3 regions of the Pseudomonas sp. 18-147 genome follow, and region 2 is predicted to be linked to each of the others. Evidence: predicted binding sites of a transcription regulator. Region 2 holds the regulator's gene; each other region holds the start of a gene.
The links. The regulator FliA, encoded in region 2, starts transcription of late flagellar genes. The targets are predictions, from matches to a motif close to CTAAAGTTTNNNNNNNNNNNGCCGNTAA.
Positions count from the first base shown of each region.

Region 1: a site for FliA is predicted at 2,102-2,129, ahead of ACM0M4_RS13325 (methyl-accepting chemotaxis protein). Genes of this name have one in related genera too.
Region 3: a site for FliA is predicted at 1,820-1,847, ahead of flgM (flagellar biosynthesis anti-sigma factor FlgM). Genes of this name have one in related genera too.

Region 1 is NZ_CP182296.1:2,764,854-2,771,668, reverse strand. Features, by position in the region: gene ACM0M4_RS13335 (methyl-accepting chemotaxis protein) at 1-473, opposite strand, end outside; gene ACM0M4_RS13330 (Na+/H+ antiporter family protein) at 587-1,912, opposite strand; gene ACM0M4_RS13325 (methyl-accepting chemotaxis protein) at 2,171-4,315, shown strand; gene ACM0M4_RS13320 (hypothetical protein) at 4,320-4,628, opposite strand; gene carS (two-component system sensor histidine kinase CarS) at 4,719-6,056, opposite strand; gene carR (two-component system response regulator CarR) at 6,053-6,724, opposite strand; gene ACM0M4_RS13305 (PepSY domain-containing protein) at 6,724-6,815, opposite strand, start outside.
Region 2 is NZ_CP182296.1:4,156,814-4,163,628, reverse strand. Features, by position in the region: gene flhA (flagellar biosynthesis protein FlhA) at 1-1,231, shown strand, start outside; gene flhF (flagellar biosynthesis protein FlhF) at 1,315-2,604, shown strand; gene fleN (flagellar synthesis regulator FleN) at 2,743-3,585, shown strand; gene fliA (RNA polymerase sigma factor FliA) at 3,582-4,325, shown strand; gene ACM0M4_RS19685 (chemotaxis response regulator CheY) at 4,427-4,801, shown strand; gene ACM0M4_RS19680 (protein phosphatase CheZ) at 4,821-5,609, shown strand; gene ACM0M4_RS19675 (chemotaxis protein CheA) at 5,810-6,815, shown strand, end outside.
Region 3 is NZ_CP182296.1:1,881,134-1,887,948, forward strand. Features, by position in the region: gene ACM0M4_RS09120 (TIGR04282 family arsenosugar biosynthesis glycosyltransferase) at 1-110, shown strand, start outside; gene flgZ (flagellar brake protein FlgZ) at 114-905, opposite strand; gene ACM0M4_RS09130 (flagella synthesis protein FlgN) at 934-1,404, opposite strand; gene flgM (flagellar biosynthesis anti-sigma factor FlgM) at 1,459-1,782, opposite strand; gene flgA (flagellar basal body P-ring formation chaperone FlgA) at 1,927-2,625, opposite strand; gene ACM0M4_RS09145 (chemotaxis protein CheV) at 2,757-3,689, shown strand; gene cheR (protein-glutamate O-methyltransferase CheR) at 3,766-4,590, shown strand; gene hsbA (anti-anti sigma factor HsbA) at 4,905-5,210, shown strand; gene hsbR (two-component system response regulator HsbR) at 5,212-6,815, shown strand, end outside.

The sequences.
Region 1 (6,815 bases), 1.4 Mb from region 2:
TTGCCCGGCAGCGGCGAGGTATAGGTCACGTAGTGGCTGCCGTTGCGGCCGGCCTCCACCAGTTCGCGGTTGAGGTAGACGCCGCTGGGATCGCGGCGGTCGCGGAAGCTCTTGCCGACGTCCACCGGGCTGTCGCCGCGAAACAGGCGCACCACCTGGGAGTCGTAGCCGAAGATATAGCCGTCCTTGCCGTACTTGATCTTCGACAGGCGCGCGATGGCCTCGGCGCGGGCATTCAGGTCGCCGTTGGCCGAGCGGTCGTACTCGGCCTGGATACTGCCCATGGCGATCTGCACGTAGTGCTCGAGTTCGGCACGACGGTCGCCGAGCAGGCGCTCGCGGGTATCCTTGACTTCGGCATCAGCCTGTTTTTTCAGGATCAGCACCGCTCCGCCGCTGAGCACCAGGGCGAAGAGCAGCACCGGCACCATGGCCAGCAGGAGGACTTTGGATTTCAGGGTCAGACGCATCATCAACTCCTAGCATGACGCCCAATAAAAAACGGGATTCCCGTTTCATCGGCAATCCCGTCGGAAGCTTAAGCGGCCGGCCCGACATTCCGTCAGGCGACCGCCCGAGATGGAACTCAGAGCAACATCGCGGCGGCCCAGCCGAACACCAGCAACGGCAGGTTGTAGTGCAGGAAGGTCGGCACCACGGTGTCCCAGATGTGATTGTGCTGGCCGTCGACGTTGAGCCCGGAGGTCGGCCCAAGGGTCGAGTCCGACGCCGGAGAACCTGCATCCCCCAGCGCGCCGGCGGTGCCGACGATGCTGACGATGGCCAGCGGGCTGAAGCCCAGTTGCACCGCCAGCGGGACGAAGATCGCGGCGATGATCGGCACGGTGGAGAACGACGAGCCGATGCCCATGGTGACCAGCAGGCCGACCAGCAGCATCAGCATGGCGCCGACCGCCTTGCTGTTGCCGATCCAGGCCACCGAGGCGTCGACCAGGCTCTGCACCTCGCCGGTGGCCTTCATCACCTCGGCGAAACCGGCCGCGGCGATCATGATGAAACCGATGGTGGCCATCATCTTCATGCCTTCGGTGAACAGGTCGTCGGTCTCCTTCCAGCGCACCACGCCGGACAGCGAGAAGACCACGAAACCGACCAGCGCGCCGATGATCATCGAGTCCAGCCACAGCTGTGCGACGAACGCGGCGACGATGGATACCCCGGCCACCGCCAGGCTCTTCGGGTTGTAGCTGACATCGACGCGTTCGGCCTGCTCGATCCGCTGCAAGTCGTAGATGCGCTTGCGGCGGTAGCTGAACAGCACCGCGATGAGCAACCCGGCGAGCATGCCCAGGGCTGGGATGAACATGGCGTGGGTGACGTTGATCCCGCTGACGTCGACGCCGTTGCGCGCCACGTTGGCCAGCAGGATTTCATTGAGGAAGATGTTGCCGAAGCCCACCGGCAGGAACATGTACGGGGTGATCAGGCCGAAGGTGATGACGCAGGCGATCAATCGCCGGTCGATCTGCAGCTTGCTCAGCACATAGAGCAGCGGCGGCACCAGCAGCGGGATGAAGGCGATATGGATCGGCAGGATATTCTGCGAGGATACCGCCACGCAGAGCAGCAGGCCGACCAGGATCCACTTGAACGCACCGGCGCCCTTGCCCTGCTCGTCGTGCCGGCCGAGCAGCGCCAGGACCTTGTCGGCCAGCGCATGGGCCACGCCGGAGCGGGCGATGGCCACGGCGAAGGCGCCGAGCATGGCGTACGACAGGGCCACCGTGGCACCCCCGCCGAGGCCGCCGTTGAAGGCCTTGAGAGTCCCCTCAAGGCCTAGGCCACCGAACAGTCCGCCGACCACCGCGCCGATGATCAGCGCCAGCACGACATGCACACGGCAAAGGCTGAGGACGAGCATCAGCCCCACCGCCAGCACCACTGCGTTCATCGTTGAACTCCTTGCAAATGAAACGAACTCGACCGTCTGCGGCCGAAAAAAGGGGCGTACTCTGCTACAGCCATCCTCGCCTGTCAAAGCCGCGCATGCGCGAATGTCGCCTGGCTATAAACCGTTGTGCACGGTTCTTGCGTGCGATTCGCCGAACGACGGCAATCCGGCGCCAGCGACCGGACCGTCGTCAAGAATGGGCGAGCCCTGCCGATAAGCCTTGGGCCCCCGCAGTTTCTTCGTACAAGGACCCCTCCCATGTTCCTTCGCCGCCTGTCCATCCAATGGAAGATCACCCTGCTGGCAGGGCTCTGCCTGCTCGGCGTGGTCGCCTTGCTGGTCGGCCTTTCGGTCTACCGCATGCAGCACAGCAGCGTGCTGGTGAAAAGCGCCAGTACGCAGATGCTCGACGAATCGGCGCGCCTGCGCCTGGAAGCCCGCGGGGAATTGCAGGCGTTACGCATCCAGCGCTATTTCATGGATGCCTTCCAGTACGGCAAGGGCTTCTCCCGGCAGATCCTGTTCCTCCGCGACCAGGCGCAGAAGCGCTTCCTCGATGCCTACGACCTGCGCGAAGACCTGACCCGCCAGGTGCGCACCGCGCTCGCCGCCAATCCCGAGGTGCTCGGCCTGTACGTGGTCTTCGAACCCAATGCGCTGGACGGCAAGGACGAACTGTTCGTCGACCAGCCCGCCCTGGGCAGCAACGACAAGGGACGCTTCTCCCTGTACTGGGCGCAGGCCACGCCGGGACAGCTGGAATCCGAGTCGATGATCGAGTCCGAACTCGCCGACACCAGCAGCGGGCCCAGCGGCGCGGCCTACAACGCCTGGTACACCTGCCCGAAGGAAAGCGGGCAACCCTGCGTGCTCGATCCTTACTTCGACAAGGTCGGCGAACGCCAACTGCTGATGACCAGCATCGCCTTTCCCCTCGAACTGGATGGCAAGGTGATCGGCGTGATGGGCCTGGACATCAACCTGAGCAACCTGCAGGCGCTCAGCGAACAGGGCAACCGCGAACTCTACGACGGCGTCGGCCAGGTCGGCATCCTCAGCCCGGCCGGGCTGTTCGCCGGCAACAGCCGCGACGCCGGCCTGCTCGGCAAGAACCTGGCCAAGGCGGATCCGCAGCACGCCGGCGAACTCCTGCAACTGCTGGCCGCCGGCAAGAGCCGGTTGTTCAACGAGAACGACGACCTCAAGGTGCTGCAACCGTTGCAGCCGATTCCCGGCGCCAAGCCCTGGGGCGTGCTCCTCGAAGTGCCGAAGAGCGCCCTGCTCGGCCCGGCCCTGGCGCTGGAGCGGCAACTGGACGACATGCGTCGCGAAGGCACCTGGGTCGAACTGGGCCTCGGCCTCGGCGCCGCGGTGCTCGGCCTGCTGGTGCTGTGGCTGAGCGCCCGCGGCGTGACCCGGCCGATCCTCGGCGTCGCCCACATGCTGCGCGACATCGCCAGCGGCGAAGGCGACCTGACCCAGCGTCTGCCGCACACCGGGCGCGACGAGCTGGGCGAACTGGCCGGTTGGTTCAACCGTTTTCTCGACAAGCTGCAGCCGATCATCCGCGACGTGAAGGTCTCGGTGCGCGATGCGCGCAGTACCGCCGACCAGTCGGCGGCGATTTCCAGCCAGACCAGCGCCGGCATGCAGCAGCAGTTCCGCGAGATCGACCAGGTCGCCACCGCATCCCACGAGATGACCGCCACTGCCCAGGACGTCGCCCGTAGCGCCGCCCAGGCCGCCGACGCCGCGCGCGGTGCCGACCAGGCGACCCGCGACGGCCTGGCGCTGATCGACCGCACCACCCAGAGCATCGACAGCCTGGCCGCCAACCTGACCAGCGCCATGGGCCAGGTCGAGCAACTGGCCAGCAGCAGCGAGGAAATCGGTTCGGTGCTGGAAGTGATCCGCGCCATCGCCGAGCAGACCAACCTGCTGGCGCTCAACGCGGCCATCGAGGCGGCCCGCGCCGGCGACGCCGGCCGCGGCTTCGCGGTGGTCGCCGACGAAGTGCGCAACCTCGCCCGGCGCACCCAGGACTCGGTGGAACAGATCCGCGGGGTGATCGAAGGCCTGCAACAGGGCACCCGCGACGTGGTCGACGCCATGCACGGCAGCCATCGCCAGGCCCAGGGCAGCGTCGAGCAGGTGGATGAAGCGGTGGCCGCGCTGCAACGGATCGGCGAGGCGGTGACGGTGATCAACGACATGAACCTGCAGATTGCCAGCGCCGCCGAGGAACAGAGCTCGGTAGCCGAGGAGATCAACCGCAATGTCGCGGCGATCCGTGACGTCACCGAGTCGCTGTCGAGCCAGGCCGAGGAATCGGCCCAGGTCAGTCAGTCGCTGAACCGCCTGGCCAACCACCAGCAGGGCCTGATGGAACAGTTCAAGGCCTGACCGTTCACGGCCTGAATAGCGCCGGGGGGCCGTAGGTCCCCCAGATCGCCAGGCGGGCCAGCGAGCGCAGCCAGCCACGCAGACGCGCCGGGGCTCCCGCCTCGGCCACCTTCGCTGCCGCTGTCCCGGCCTGTCGCGGCTCGCCGCGCTCGCTGCGCAACGCGTTTTCCACGGCCTGCTCGTAGCGAGCCTGCGCGGGTAACCGCGGCGACCGCCCCTCCTCTCGCTGTCCACTGGACTCGCCCAACAGGAACACCAGCACCGGCAGCATCAGCGCCCAGCGCCAGCGGCCCGTACCCGTCCGCCGTTTCATCGTCCAAGACCTCCTTGCAAGAAGCCCGGGATGCTAGGGAAAGCGCAGGAGGAAATCTTGCCGGGACTGTCGGCAAATGGTGAAGAACTGTTAAGCCCTGGCGGCGCGGCCGCTCTTCTGCAACGGCAACTCGACGCTCACCCGCAGGCCGCCCAGCGGGCTGTCCTCGAGACTCAGGCGGCCACCGCAGGCCTCGGCGATGTCGCGCGCGATGCCCAGGCCCAGGCCATGGCCGCTGACCTGCTCGTCGAGCCGGGTACCCCGCTCGAGCACCGCCTGGCGCTGGTCGGGGAGGATACCGGGGCCGTCATCGTCGACCTTCAGGCGGACCATGCCCTCGCCCTGCGCGACGGTCAGGCGGACTTCGCTATCGGCCCACTTGCAGGCGTTGTCCAGCAGATTGCCGAGCATCTCCAGCAGGTCCTCGCGGTCCCATGGCAGGCGCAGCCCCGGTGGCGCGCTCCAGCTCACCTGCAGGTGCGGGCCGTGGATCAGGCGCAGGGTGTCGCACAGCGACGGCAACTCCTCGGCGCAATCGAAATGTGCGCCAGGCAGCGCTTCGCCGACCAGGCGCGCCTTGCCCAACTCGCGACCGAGGCGCTGCTGGATCTGTTCCAGCTGTTCGCGCAGGACCTGTTGCAACTCCGGCTGGCGCGCCATCTCCTCGCGCTCGGCGAGGCTGACCAGCACCGCCAGCGGCGTCTTCAGGGCGTGACCGAGGTTGCCCAGGGCGTTGCGCGAACGCTTCAGGGTCTCCTCGGTGTGCGCCAGCAGGTGGTTGATCTGCTCCACCAGCGGCTCCAGTTCCTCGGGAGCCTGGTTGTCCAGTTGGCTACGCTGGCCCTGTTGCAGCTGGGCGATCTGCAGGCGCACCTCCTCCAGCGGACGCAGCGAACGACGCACGGTCAGGCGCTGCAATAGCAATACCAGGAGCAGCGCCAGGGCGCCGGCGCCCAGACCCATCCACTGCACACGGGCGAAGCTTTCCAGGATCGGCGTATAGTCCTGCGCCACCACGATCCGCAGCTTCTGGCCCATGCGCTTGTAGTGGCCGCGGAACACCAGCAGTCGCTGCTCCTCGGGCCCATCGACCAGGCCCTGCACCAGCCCTTTCTTGTGCGGCACTTCCAGCTCGCTGTCCCACAGGGAGCGTGAGCGCCAGGTGTCCTTTTCCAGCTCGATGACGAAATAGCGCCCGGAATACGGGCGCTGGAACGCCGGGTTGAGGCGTTGCTCGTCCAGTTGCATGCCGTTCGGCCCGCGCACCATGGCCACCAGCAGGTTCTCCGCCTCCTCGCGCAGATTGCCGGCGAAATAGCGCCGCAGGCCCTGGTCGAACAGCCACAGGCCGGTCTGCGCGAGGACCAGCCCGACCACCAGCAGCACCGCGAACAGGCCGACGCTCAGGCGCCGCTGGATCGACCTCATCCGGCGGCCACCCCGGCGTAGCGGTAGCCCTGGCCACGGCGGGTCTCGATCACCTCGCGGCCGAGCTTGCGCCGCAGGTGGTTGACGTGGACCTCGATGACGTTGGAATCGCGTTCGGTCTCGCCGTCGTACAGATGCTCGGCCAGGTGCCCCTTGGACAGGACCTGGCCGGGGTGCAGCATGAAATAGCGCAGCAGGCGGAATTCGGCGGCGGTCAGGTCGACGTCGGCGCCGTTCAGGCACACGCACTGGCGCTGCTCGTCCAGGCGCAGCCCGGCGGCCTCCAGCTGGCTCTGGTTGGCCAGCCCATGGGCGCGGCGCAACAGGGCCTGGATGCGCAAGGCCAGCTCTTCCGGATGGAACGGCTTGGTCAGGTAGTCGTCGGCACCGGCCTTGAGCCCATCGATGCGTTCGGCCCAGGAACCGCGCGCGGTGAGGATCAGCACCGGAGTCGCGAGTCCCAGCCCACGCCACTCCTGGAGTATCTCCAGGCCGGGACGCCCGGGCAGGCCGAGGTCGAGGATGATCAGGTCGTAGGGTTCGCTGGCGCCCTGCACCGCCGCGTCGCGGCCGTCGGCCAGCCAGTCCACCGCGTAGCCCTGGCGGGTCAGGCTGGCCATCAGTTCGTCGGCCAGGGGAACGTGATCCTCAACCAGCAGCAACCGCATCAGTCGTCTTCCTCGTCCTTCAGGATGCGGCCGTTGCGGGCATCCAGTTCCAGTTCACGCACGACGCCGTCGCGGGTGAGCAGCTCCACCT
Region 2 (6,815 bases):
CCTGATCGCCATGGGCGCCGTGCCGGGCATGCCGCACGTTTCCTTCATCGGCCTCGGCGCCCTGGCCGGTGCTGCCGCCTACTGGATCTGGCACCGGCAGAACAAGGCCAAGCAGGTCGCCGAGCAGGAGGTGCAGCGCCAGCAGGAGCTGCTGCCGGCGCAGCGCGCCCAGGAGGTCAAGGAACTGGGTTGGGACGACGTCACCCCGGTGGACATGGTCGGCCTGGAAGTCGGCTACCGGTTGATCCCGCTGGTCGACCGCAACCAGGGCGGGCAACTGCTGGCGCGGATCAAGGGCGTACGCAAGAAGCTGTCCCAGGAGCTGGGCTTCCTGATGCCCTCGGTGCACATCCGCGACAACCTCGACCTGCTGCCCAACGCCTACCGTCTGACCCTGATGGGGGTCAGCGTGGCCGAAGCGGAGATCTATCCCGATCGCGAGCTGGCGATCAACCCCGGCCAGGTATTCGGCAGCCTCAACGGCATCGCCGGCAAGGACCCGGCCTTCGGCCTGGAGGCGGTATGGATCGAGCCCGGCCAGCGCGACCAGGCGCAGTCGCTGGGCTACACCGTGGTGGATGCGAGCACCGTGGTCGCCACTCACCTGAACCAGGTGCTGCACAAGCACGCCCACGAGCTGCTGGGCCATGAAGAAGTGCAACAGCTCCTGCAATTGCTCGCGCGCAGCTCGCCGAAGCTGGCGGAAGAGCTGGTGCCGGGGCTGATTTCCCTGTCCACCCTGCTCAAGGTCCTGCAGGCGCTGCTCCAGGAGCAGGTGCCGGTGCGCGACATCCGTACCATCGCCGAGGCCATCGCCAACGTCGCTCCACGGAGTCAAGATCCCGGCGCGATGGTCGCCGCGGTTCGCGTCGCGTTGTCCCGCGCAATCGTGCAAAGCATTGTCGGGCTTGAGCCGGAGCTGCCTGTGATCACGCTCGAGCCGAGGTTGGAACAGATTTTGCTGAACAGCATGCAGAAGGCCGGACAAGGCTCCGAGGACGGCATGTTGCTGGAGCCGGGGATGGCCGAGAAGCTGCAACGCTCGCTGATCGAGAGCGCACAACGCCAGGAGATGCTCGGTAAGCCGGCGATCCTGCTGGTTGCCGGACCGATCCGCTCGATGATGTCGCGCTTCGCGCGGATGGCGGTGCCCAGCATGCATGTGCTGGCCTACCAGGAAATCCCGGACAACAAGCAAGTCACCATCGTCGCGACGGTGGGACAGAACTGAACGAGGGCTGCGCCGGCTCCAGGGCCGGCACACCGGGCAACCTGAGGTTGCCGGCAAGACTACTGAACTGAGGGGTTCGGGCAATGCAAGTCAAACGCTTCTTCGCCGCCGATATGCGCCAGGCCATGAAACTGGTCCGCGACGAACTGGGTCCGGACGCCGCGATTCTCGGCAACCGCCGGGTCGCCGGCGGCATCGAGCTGACCGCGGCGCTGGATTACCAGGCCCCGCCGGCGCCGAGCAAGCCCAACCCGGCGCTGGAAGTGGAGCTGCGCAAGACCCAGGCGCGGATCGCAGAGGCGCGCGCCGAGTTGACGGCGCGTCCGGCGGAAACCCAGCGCAAGGACCGTCAATTGTTCGCCGAGGAGAAGCCGGCGCGTCCGTCCCTGGCCGAGTCCATGACGGCGGCGCAGGCCAAGCCCCAGGCGGGCGGCCAGACCCTCGAGGCAATGCGTTTCGAACTGAACGGCCTGCGCGAGCTGATCGAGGTACAACTGGGTTCCATCGCCTGGGGCCAGTTGCAGCACCAGCGTCCGCAGCAGGCCAATCTCTGGCGGCGCCTGCAGCGCATGGGCTTGCCGGCGGAGCTGAGCAAGCCGTTGCTGGAGCGGGTCGCCGCGGTGGGCGATACGCGCCAGGCCTGGCGCATGCTGTTGGCGCACCTGTCGCGTGCCGTGCAGACCCCCGAGCAGGACCCGCTCGACGCGGGCGGCGTACTGGCCCTGGTCGGCCCGGCAGGTGCCGGCAAGACCACCACCCTGGCGAAGATGGCCGCGCGCTACGTCCTCAAGTACGGCGCCCAGAGCCTGGCGCTGGTGAGCATGGACAGCTACCGGATCGGCGCCCAGGAGCAGATCAAGACCCTCGGTCGGATCCTCAACGTACCGGTGACCCTGGTCGATCCCGGCCAGTCGCTGATCCAGGCCCTGGCGCCGCTGGCGCGCAAGCGCATGGTGCTGATCGATACCGCCGGCCTGCCGGCCAGCGACCCGGCATTGCGCATGCAGCTCGAGGCACTGGCGTCGCCGAGCCTGAACGTGAAGAATTACCTGGTGATGGCCACCACCAGCCAGAGCCAGGTGCTCAAGTCGGCCTACCAGACCTATCGGCACTGCGGGCTGGCGGGTTGCATCCTGACTAAGCTGGACGAGGCGGGCAGCCTCGGTGAATCGATGGCGCTGGCTATCGCCCAGCGTCTCCCGGTAGCCTATCTGGCGGATGGGCCGCGGATTCCGGACGACCTGCAGGTGGCGCGCAGTCACCAACTGGTCAGCCGGGCGGTGAGCCTGCAGGCACCGGAAGAGCCCAGCGAGGACGCCATGGCCGAGATGTTCGCCGGGCTCTACCAGCAACCGGCGCGGCGTGCCGGCTGAGGACGTGGGAAGAACCGCGCGTGGCGCGGGTGACGGAAGCGAAGGTGGCTTCCGCCGGGCCGGGAGCGATGGCGCATCGTTCCCGCCAAAACCGGAGAGCGCTGGAAGGGGCGTTCCGGGAAGACGACAACACAAGGTATGAAGCAGATGGGTAGCATGCATCCCGTACAGGTGATCGCAGTAACTGGCGGCAAGGGCGGCGTCGGCAAGACCAATGTGTCGGTGAACCTGGCACTGGCTCTGGCCGATCTCGGCCGTCGCGTCATGCTGCTGGATGCCGACCTCGGCCTGGCCAACGTCGACGTCCTGCTGGGACTCACGCCCAAGCGCACCCTGGCCGACGTGATCGAGGGACGCTGCGAACTGCGCGATGTCCTCCTCCTCGGTCCCGGTGGCGTGCGCATCGTTCCCGCGGCCTCCGGCACGCAGAGCATGGTGCACCTCTCGCCCATGCAGCATGCGGGGCTGATCCAGGCGTTCAGCGATATCAGCGACAACCTCGATGTCCTGGTCGTCGACACTGCCGCCGGAATCGGCGATTCGGTGGTCAGTTTCGTCCGCGCCGCGCAGGAGGTGCTGCTGGTCGTCTGCGACGAGCCGACCTCGATCACCGATGCCTACGCCCTGATCAAACTGCTCAACCGCGACCACGGCATGACCCGCTTCCGGGTCCTGGCCAACATGGCCCACAGCCCGCAGGAAGGACGCAACCTGTTCGCCAAACTGACCAAGGTCACTGACCGTTTCCTCGACGTCGCACTACAGTATGTAGGTGTCATCCCTTACGACGAGTCGGTACGCAAGGCCGTGCAGAAACAGCGAGCCGTATACGAGGCATTCCCCCGCTCGAAGGCGTCCCTGGCCTTCAAGGCGGTCGCGCAGAAGGTCGATAGCTGGCCGCTGCCGGCCAACCCGCGCGGGCACCTGGAGTTCTTCGTCGAACGACTGGTCCAACACCCCGCGACAGGTTCGGCCGTATGACAGCGGCCTCTGGAGTGCGTATGTATAGCAAGGCGCAAGCGCAGAACTCCCAGGAGCAACTGATCCAGCGTTACGCACCACTGGTCAAGCGCATCGCCTATCACCTGCTCGGCCGCCTGCCGGCCAGCGTGCAGGTGGAGGACCTGATGCAGGCCGGCATGATCGGCCTGCTCGAGGCCGCGAAGAAATACGACGCCGGCAAGGGCGCCAGCTTCGAGACCTATGCCGGCATCCGTATCCGCGGGGCCATGCTCGACGAGGTCCGCAAGGGCGACTGGGCGCCGCGTTCGGTGCACCGCAACACGCGCATGGTGACCGACGCGATCCGCGCGATCGAGGCGAGAACCGGACGCGACGCTAAAGATCACGAAGTTGCTGCCGAACTCCAATTGAGCCTCGAAGATTACTACGGCATCCTCAGCGACACGCAGGGCAGCCGCCTGTACAGCTTCGACGACCTGTTGCAGGACGGCGAACATGGATTGCCGGAAGACACCAGCCTCAGTCACAACGAACCGATCCACGGCCTGCTCGACGAACGTTTCCAGGCGGCCCTGGCGGATGCCATCGCCAAGTTGCCGGAGCGCGAGCGCCTGGTGCTGGCGTTGTATTACGACGAGGAACTCAACCTCAAGGAGATCGGCGAGGTACTGGGCGTCAGCGAATCGCGGGTCAGCCAGTTGCACAGCCAGTGCGCCGCGCGTTTGCGCGCGCGCCTGGCCGATTGGCGGTCGGCCTGAACCGGCCTCGACCGCAGCTTGTAACCGTTAACGCAAAAGAATGTGTGGCGCGTCCCCTGGGGCGCGCTCTGGTCTGTACGGAGGTTTACTTGGACAAGAACATGAAAATTCTCATCGTGGACGACTTTTCCACGATGAGACGCATCATCAAGAACCTCTTGCGGGACTTGGGCTTCACCAATACCGCCGAGGCCGACGACGGCACCACGGCGCTGCCGATGCTGCACAGCGGCAATTTCGACTTTCTCGTCACCGACTGGAACATGCCGGGCATGACCGGCATCGATCTGCTGCGCGCGGTTCGCGCCGACGAGCGCCTCAAGCACCTGCCGGTGCTGATGGTCACCGCCGAGGCCAAGCGCGACCAGATCATCGAAGCGGCCCAGGCCGGGGTCAACGGCTATGTGGTCAAACCCTTCACCGCTCAGGTCCTGAAGGAAAAGATCGAGAAGATTTTCGAGCGGGTCAACGGCTGAAGCCGGCCAAGAGGGTGTCATGGTGCTTGGTAACGATTCCACGGGCGACGAATTCGAATCGACCCTGAAAAAACACGCGCGCGAACTGGTGGACTGTCTCGAACGGGGGCACTTCCAGCAGGCGGTGCAATTGATCCAGGAGCTCAGCCAGGCCAGGGACCGTGGCCTCTACCAGGAAGTGGGCAAGCTGACCCGCGAACTGCACAACGCCATCGTCGATTTCCAGATCGACCCGCATTCCCCCCACGCGCAGGAAATGTCGCAGATCGCCGATGCCACCGATCGTCTTTCCTACGTGGTGGAAATGACCGAGAAGGCCGCCAACCGGACCATGGACCTGGTGGAGCAGAGCGCCCCGCTGGTCAACCAACTGGGCGACGATTCGCGGGAGCTGCACCAGGAGTGGCAACGCTTCATGCGCCGGGAAATCGACGCTGACGGCTTCCGCGAGCTGGCCAAGCGCATCGAACAGTTCCTCGTGCGCAGCGGCGAGAACGCCGGCCAGTTGTCCTCGCAGCTCAATGACATCCTGCTGGCGCAGGATTACCAGGACCTGACCGGCCAGGTGATCAAGCGTGTCACCAAGCTGGTCACCGAGGTCGAGAGCAACCTCGTGAAGCTGGTCTGGATGGCCGGCCAGGTGGACCGTTACGCCGGAATCGAGCACGACCACGTGAGCATGCGCCACCAGGCCGCGCTGGAGCGTTCGGCCAAGGGCGAGGGGCCGCAGGTCGCCGCGGAAAAACGAGAGGATGTGGTGTCCGGGCAGGATGACGTGGACGATCTGCTGTCCAGCCTGGGTTTCTGACCCGCCCGGCTCAAGACTGCGGCATCGCTGCCGTTAAGTAAGCATTGAACGCTGGCATCCGCGGGCTGCTGGCACAGCCTTCGTCATGCCGGTGATCCCGGCGGGCGGGCTGAAGTCGGTCCGGAAAGCCGGGCCGGTATTTCCGGCAGGACAGCGGTCCTGCCGATCCTTTCGAGTAACACGTCTCTGGGAGCAGCCGAATGAGCTTCGACGCCGATGAAGAAATCCTCCAGGACTTCCTGGTTGAGGCCGGCGAGATTCTCGAGCAATTGTCCGAGCAACTGGTCGAGCTGGAGAGCCGGCCGGACGACATGGACCTGCTCAATGCCATTTTCCGTGGGTTCCATACGGTCAAGGGCGGTGCCGGCTTCCTCCAGCTGAACGCGCTGGTGGAATGCTGCCACATTGCGGAAAACGTCTTCGATATCCTGCGCAAGGGCGAGCGGCGCGTCAGCTCCGAACTGATGGATGTGGTGCTGCAGGCGCTGGATACGGTCAACGCGATGTTCGACCAGGTGCGCGAGCAGTCCGAACCGACCCCGGCGACGCCCGAGCTGCTGGCGGCCCTTGCCCGCCTGGCCGAGCCTGAGGGCGCCGCGCCTGCGGAACCTGTGCAAGCGCCGCCGGCGGCCGTTCCGCCAGCCGAGCCTGCGGCGCCGCCGGAAGCGCCCGCGCAGAGTGTCTCCAGCGATATCACCGACGACGAGTTCGAGCAGTTGCTGGATGCTCTCCAGGGCGACGAAGCGCCGGCTTCCGCCGTTGCAGAAGCGCCCGCGGCTCCCGCTGGCGACGAGATCAGCGACGCCGAGTTCGAGGCGTTGCTCGACCAGTTGCACGGCAAGGGCAAGTTCGTCCCGCCGGCGGTCTCGGCCGAGCCTGCGCAAGTCCCCGCCGAGGCGGTCGAGCCGGCCGCGGCTGCCGCTGGTGACGATATCAGCGACGACGAGTTCGAGGCGCTGCTCGACGAACTGCACGGCAAGGGCAAGTTCGGCGATGTCCCGGAAGCCGCCGGCACACCCGCCGCACCGGCTGCCGCGGCTCCAGCGGCTGCGCCGGCGGAGCAGGGCAAGGCGCCGGCCGCCGCGGGCGGCGATGAGATCAGCGACGACGAGTTCGAGTCGCTGCTCGACGAACTGCACGGCAAGGGCAAGTTCAACGGCGCCTCCGAGGCCGTGGCGGCCGCCGCGGCGGTAGCCAAGAACATCG
Region 3 (6,815 bases), 2.3 Mb from region 2:
GCGAGCGTCTCCGGCAACTGGGCTGGGAGCATCACCTGTTGCCGGCGCTCTGGGACGTCGACCGTCCCGAGGACCTGCCGCGCCTGGCGGCGCTGGGGCTGGTCCTGTGAAACTCAGAACAGTTCGTCTTTCTCGAAGCGCCGCGCTTCGCGCTGTAACTGGTAGACGAAGCGATCCACCTGACGCTGGGCGAGGCCGCTCATCTCGCTGAAGCGGACGCCGGCGAAGGTCGCGTCGAGCTTTTCGTCGAAGCGCACGTGACGCAGTTCGATCGCGCTACTGATCGCGCCCTGTGGCAGCTGGGCGCTGAAGTCTTCGTAGATCTCGCCGGGATGCAGGCGTTCGGCGACATTGCCGGCGAAGCGCAGCTTGGCGCCGGTGGCGGAGATATCCAGCAGTTGTCCGCTCAGCGGCGCGCGGAGTTTCTCCCCGGCGATTTCCGCGGCGATCGGCTGGCTCTGCTTGATGCTGGCGCGGTAGGCGTTGCGGCGCTGGTGGTAGAGCACTTCGGCGGGAAGGGCGGCCCAGTAGCAGGGAACGCCGTCGTGTTCGCCGAACTGCACCGGGCGCTCGCATTCCCAGGCGATACGCACGCCTTCGTGGAAGGCTTCGACGCGAAACGCCTCGCCATTCTGCAGGAAACGTTCGCCGGTGTTGGGGATGAGTTCGTCCAGCGCGACCATCCCGCGGTCGCGGTCGATGTCCACCAGGAAGCTCTGGAAGCGCTGGTTGCGATCGGCAAAGGTGATCAGCAGGGAGTCGCGGCTATCCTGCAGCAGGCGCAGGTTGGCCTGGATTTCCACGGGGGCCTTGAGCACCTTCGGGGGTTGCGGCCCCGCTTCTTCGACGAACGGGTTGGGCACCTTCAATGCTCTCCTGGGGCACGAATGCCTCAATGATAGCACTGTGCCTTGATACGTGTGCTGGTCGGGTTCAGGCCTGGCTGAGCGGGCGTTGCCGGCTGCTCGAGGCGGTGCCGCCGCGGCTGTCGTACAGGCTCGGGGCGTCCTGGCCGCGGAGGATGTTCAGCAGGCTGCCGGTGGAAGCCTGGTTGGCGCGGATGATCCGCCCGTTGCGCAGGTTGGCCTGCTGGCAACGCTCCAGCAGTTCGCCCAGTTCGTCGCCGCGCGCCAGCAGCTCGGCGCCATCCGCGCGCTCGCGGGCGTAGCGGGCAAGGCCTTCGCGGTCGAGGGAAACGCCGGCTTCGCGGAGGATTTCCGCGCGGGCCCGGCCATTTCGCTCCAGTTGCTGCATCAGTGGCTGCTTGGCCCCGAGAAGCTGTTGCAGGACCGGCAGCTCGCGCCGTTCCAGGGCCTGGAATTCTTCGTCGACCAACTGCAGGAGTTGGCTGGCGTGGCCGATATCCTCGGCGAACAGATCGAGCAGGGTAGGGGAGTCAGGCATCTCGGGCTCGGGAGTTCATTCGGCGTCCAATGTCCTCCAGCGCGTCCTTCGAGGTCAGCGCTGGGATTCGAAGTCGAGCAGCTTGCTGGCAACACGCTCGCTGTCGACCTGATAAGTGCCATCGGCGATCGCTTGCTTGATCCGGGCAACCTTATCGTTGTCGACCACCGGCAGGGTCTGCAGCTGGTCCGTGACTTTCTGCATGTTCTGGGCGGTTTCGCTGATCTGCACCGACTCGCCGCTCTTCGGAGCGGAAGTCGCGGCCTGGCCTGCCTTGTCGGCGCCAGTGGCGTCGGGACGCCCCGCGGCGGTGCTGCCGGTACGGCCGGTGGTGGCTGGCGTGCTGCCGGGATTCAGCCGGTTGAAGTCGATGACCATGGTTGTAAACCTCGAAGGTATTGGACGCTTGCCTAGCTTTTCGGCGAAGGCTTGAAAAACTTTAGGACTTATTTTCGTGCGTCGTTTCCCAGTTTAGAGAAACCCGCCGGGGTAGCGCCAGCGCTACCGGCCACGGCTTTCCCTCTACATATTCACCTCGACCGTGCCGGGTTCTATCACGCGGGCCTTGATTATCCGCTGCGAGCGCAGGTTGCGCACGCGGATCTGCTGGCCCGGGGCGCCATCGGACAGCGCCTCGCCGGGCATCTTGACGTTGATGGTGGCGGTGCGTGCGAGGATCACCACCTGGTCGCCCTTGCGCACGGCCTCGGCCTGCTCGAGGAAGACCGGCGCCAGCACCTGGTCGTTGACCACCGGTCGGCGCAGCTTCTGCCCGACGACGCGGGCCGGATCGGTCAGGTAGCCCTGGGTCAGCAGGCCGACGTCGCGCTCGACCAGGGCGATGTCGGCATCCTCCAGCACGTGCGCGCGCTTGAGTGGCTGCACCGCGACCACTACCTGGCGGAACAGTTTCACCTGCGCCGGCATGAAGATGGTCCAGGGCGCACTGCCTTCGCAACTGATGCGCACGGTGACCCTGCCGATCGGTTGTGCCGGACTTTCCTGGCTGAGCGTCAAGTCCCTGTCGCATTCGGCCAGGCGCAAGCGCGGGTCGACGCGATTGACCTGAATCTGGTAGCGCCCGTCGAGTCCGCTATTCTGCAGATATTCTTCTACCTTGAATTCAAGAAACCCCTGGGTGGAGCCGATAAGTACCTCGGGAGCGGTAAAACCCTGGGCCTGGCTGTTGTTAGCCGCGCACAGGTAGCCGAGCCCGAGCAAAACGGGTAAAAACCGTAGAGAAGTATGGCTACATGCCATTATTCGTCGAAAAACTGTCGTTGCCTGTTTCATGCAACGGGTTAAGCAATGGTCGTGCCGGAGTCCGGCACGACCGTCTGAGGGGAGCGCCAATGGCCGGTGTTTTGGATTCAGTCAACCAGCGTACGCAGTTGGTCGGACAGAACCGTCTGGAGCTGCTTCTGTTCCGCCTGGACGGCAACCAGCTCTACGGCATCAACGTGTTCAAGGTGAAAGAGGTGTTGCAGTGCCCGCGCCTGACGGTGATGCCCAAGTCCAGCCCGGTGGTGCGCGGGGTGGCGAACATCCGCGGAGGCACCATTCCGATCCTCGACCTGGCGCTGGCCACCGGCCGCCGCGGGTTGCAGGACCTGACCAACAGCTTCGCGATCATCACCGAGTACAACACCAAGGTGCAGGGCTTCCTGGTGCGCTCGGTGGAGCGCATCGTCAACATGAACTGGGAAGAGATCCATCCGCCACCCAAGGGCGCCGGCCGCGAGCATTACCTGACCGCGGTGACCCGGGTGGACAAGCAGTTGGTGGAAATCATCGACGTGGAAAAAGTGCTCGCGGAGGTCGCACCGACGTCCGAGGAAGTGTCCCACGGAGTGGTGGACGCCGAGACCCAGAGCCGCGCGGTGACCAAGCGGGTGCTGGTGGTGGACGATTCGTCGGTGGCGCGCAAGCAGGTAATCCGTTGCCTGGAGGCGGTCGGCGTGGAAATGACCGCGCTCAACGACGGGCGCCAGGCCCTGGAGTACCTGCAGAACATGCTCTCCGAGGGACGGCGTCCGGAAGACGAGCTGCTGATGCTGATCTCCGACATCGAAATGCCGGAAATGGACGGTTATACCCTGACGGCGGAAATCCGTAGCGATCCCCGCCTGCAGAAACTGCACATTCTCTTGCATACTTCGTTGTCCGGGGTCTTCAACCAGGCGATGGTGAAGAAGGTCGGTGCGGACGACTTCCTCGCCAAGTTCCGTCCGGACGATCTGGCGGCGCGGGTGGTGGAGCGGATCAAGGCGGTGGACGCGGGCTGAGCGATCGGCCCTTGACAACAATGTGAATACGGGCGACCGGCTGCGTTCCGGTCGCCCAGGGCGAAGAGGCTTATGCGTGTCGGCAGCTAATGCGGATTTCGAGTTGTTCAGGGTCTTCCTCGAGAAGACCTGCGGCATTGTGCTGGGCAGCAACAAGCAGTACCTGGTCTCGAGCCGGCTGAACAAGCTGATGGAGCAGCAGGGCATCAAGAGCCTGGGAGAGCTGGTGCAGCGCATCCAGACCCAGCGCGGCGGCCTGCGCGAGATGGTGGTGGACGCGATGACCACCAACGAGACCCTGTGGTTTCGCGATACCTACCCGTTCGAGGTGCTCAAGCAGCGGGTTCTTCCCGAACTGATCAAGGCCAACGGCGGGCAGCGCCTGCGGATCTGGTCGGCGGCCTGTTCGTCAGGCCAGGAGCCATACTCGCTGTCGATGGCCATCGACGAGTTCGAGAAGACCAACCTGGGGCAGTTGAAGGCGGGCGTGCAGATCGTCGCCACCGACCTGTCGGGGTCGATGCTCACCGCCGCCAAGGCCGGCGAATACGACACCCTGGCGATGGGCCGCGGTCTGTCCCCGGAGCGTCTGCAACGCTATTTCGACGCCAAGGGACCGGGGCGCTGGGCGGTCAAGCCGGCGATCCGCAGCCGCGTCGAGTTCCGTGCCCTGAACCTGCTGGACAGCTACGCCAGCCTCGGCAAGTTCGACATGGTGTTCTGCCGCAACGTGCTGATCTATTTCTCCGCCGAGGTGAAGCGCGACATCCTGCTGCGCATCCATGGCACGCTCAAGCCTGGCGGCTACTTGTTCCTCGGCGCCTCCGAGGCGTTGAACAACCTGCCCGACCACTACCAGATGGTGCAGTGCAGCCCGGGCATCATCTACCGGGCCAAGTAGCGCAAGGAAGCGGACCCGCGCCAGGTTGCGCCGGGGGTGACCTGGCAGCCTGGCGCGGGTCCGCTTGGGACGGGCAGGTGGGACGAGACTTTGGCCCACTGCCCAGGCTCCGAGCGCCACGCGCGGCGGCGCCGTCGCAGCCCGCTCGGCACAGGACGGCTGGCTCGGAGCGGGGCAGTTTAGGACTGCGCGATCTAGTTGTATTGACAGATATTTCTGATAGTCAGGTGATCTGGCAAGTTGCCGCTTTGCCGGGGAACTGCTTACATGATTCAAGCCTTCCCTCGATCCGCCACGCCTACCAGGAGACTTCCATGGCCATCACTGCGCTGCCCTCGGCCGATGGGCAAGAGTTGACCATTCAGATCCAGGGGCGCTTCGACTTCGGGGCCCATCAGGATTTCCGCGACGCCTACGAGCGCGTCGCGATCACTCCGCGACGCTATGTCGTCGACCTGCGCAACGCCACCTACCTGGACAGCTCGGCCCTCGGCATGCTCCTGCTGCTGCGCGACCACGCCGGCGGCGAGAACGCGCAGATCAGCCTGGCGAACTGCAGCCCGGAAGTGCGCAAGATCCTCGCCATCTCCAACTTCGAGCAGTTGTTCAAGATCAGCTGAGATGAATCCCCCGGCGGCGCGGATCGAGAGCCTGACGATTCTCATCGCCGAGGACAACGCGGCCGACCGCCTGCTGCTGTCGACCATCGTCAGCCGCCAGGGGCATCGCGTGCTGACCGCCGGCAACGGCCTGGAGGCGGTGGCGCTGTTCGAGACCGAGCGGCCGCAACTGGTCCTGATGGACGTGATGATGCCGGTGATGGATGGCTTCGAGGCTGCCCGGCGGATCAAGCAGCAGGCCGGCGAGGAGTTGGTGCCGATCATCTTCCTCACCTCCCTCAGCGAAACCGAGGCGCTGGTGCAGAGCCTGGAGGCGGGCGGCGACGACTTCCTCTCCAAGCCGTACAACCGGGTGATCCTCGAAGCCAAGATCAACGCCATGGGACGCCTGCACCTGCTGCAACGAACGGTGCTGGAGCAGCGCGACCTGATCGTCCGGCACAACGAGCACCTGCTCAACGAACAGCGGGTGGCCAAGGCGGTGTTCGACAAGGTGGCCCATTCCGGCTGCCTGAACGCCAGCAACGTGCGCTACCTGCAATCGCCCCTCGCGCTGTTCAACGGCGACCTGCTGCTGGCCGCCTACAAGCCGTCCGGCGGCATGCACGTGCTGCTCGGCGACTTCACCGGCCACGGCCTGCCGGCGGCGATCGGCGCGATGCCGCTGGCCGAGGTGTTCTACGGGATGACCGCCAAGGGCTATCCGATGGCCGACATCCTCCGCGAGATGAACGCCAAGCTGAAGCGCATCCTGCCGGTCGGCGTGTTCTGCTGCGCCACCTTGCTCAACCTGAGCTTCCAGCGCGAACTGGTGGAGGTCTGGAACGGCGGCTTGCCGGACGGCTACCTGCTGCGCGCCGCCAGCGGCGAGCGGGTCGCCCTGGTGTCCCGCCACCTGCCGCTGGGAATCCTCGAACCGGCGGCGTTCAGCGACCGTTGCGAAACCTATCCGCTGGATATCGAAGATCGGATATTCCTGTTTTCCGACGGGGTCCTCGAGGCCAGCAACAAGGCTGGCGAGATGTTCGGCGAGGCGCGGCTGCTCCAGCTATTCGAGCGCAATCGCCAGCCGTCCGCGCTGTTCGACGAGATCCAGCGCAGCCTGGCGCAGTTCCGCGGCGCGGTGCAGGACGACGTGAGCATGCTCGAAGTGCGGCTGCAGCCGGATAGCGGCCTGCAATGCCCGCCGCTGGCGTTTTCCGATAGCGGCGTGAGCAGTCCGCTGGACTGGTCGGTAAGCTTCGAATTCCGCGCCGAAACCCTCAAGCATTTCAACCCGCTGCCCCATGTGCTGCAACTGCTGCTCGAGGTCCACGACCTGCGCGCGCGCGGCGGCGCGCTGTATACGGTACTCGCCGAACTCTATTCGAACGCCCTGGAACATGGCGTCATCGGCCTCGATTCGACGATGAAGAGCGACGCGGCGGGATTCGCCCGCTATTACCAGGAGCGGGTCAGCCGCCTGCAGGCCTTGCGCGACGGCTACGTGCGGCTGCACCTGGACCTGGCGCCGCATGGCGCGGGGGGGCGTCTGCTGGTGCGGGTCGAGGACAGCGGCGAAGGTTTCGACGTGGAGCGCGCGCTGAATGCCGTGGAGCGCCAGGA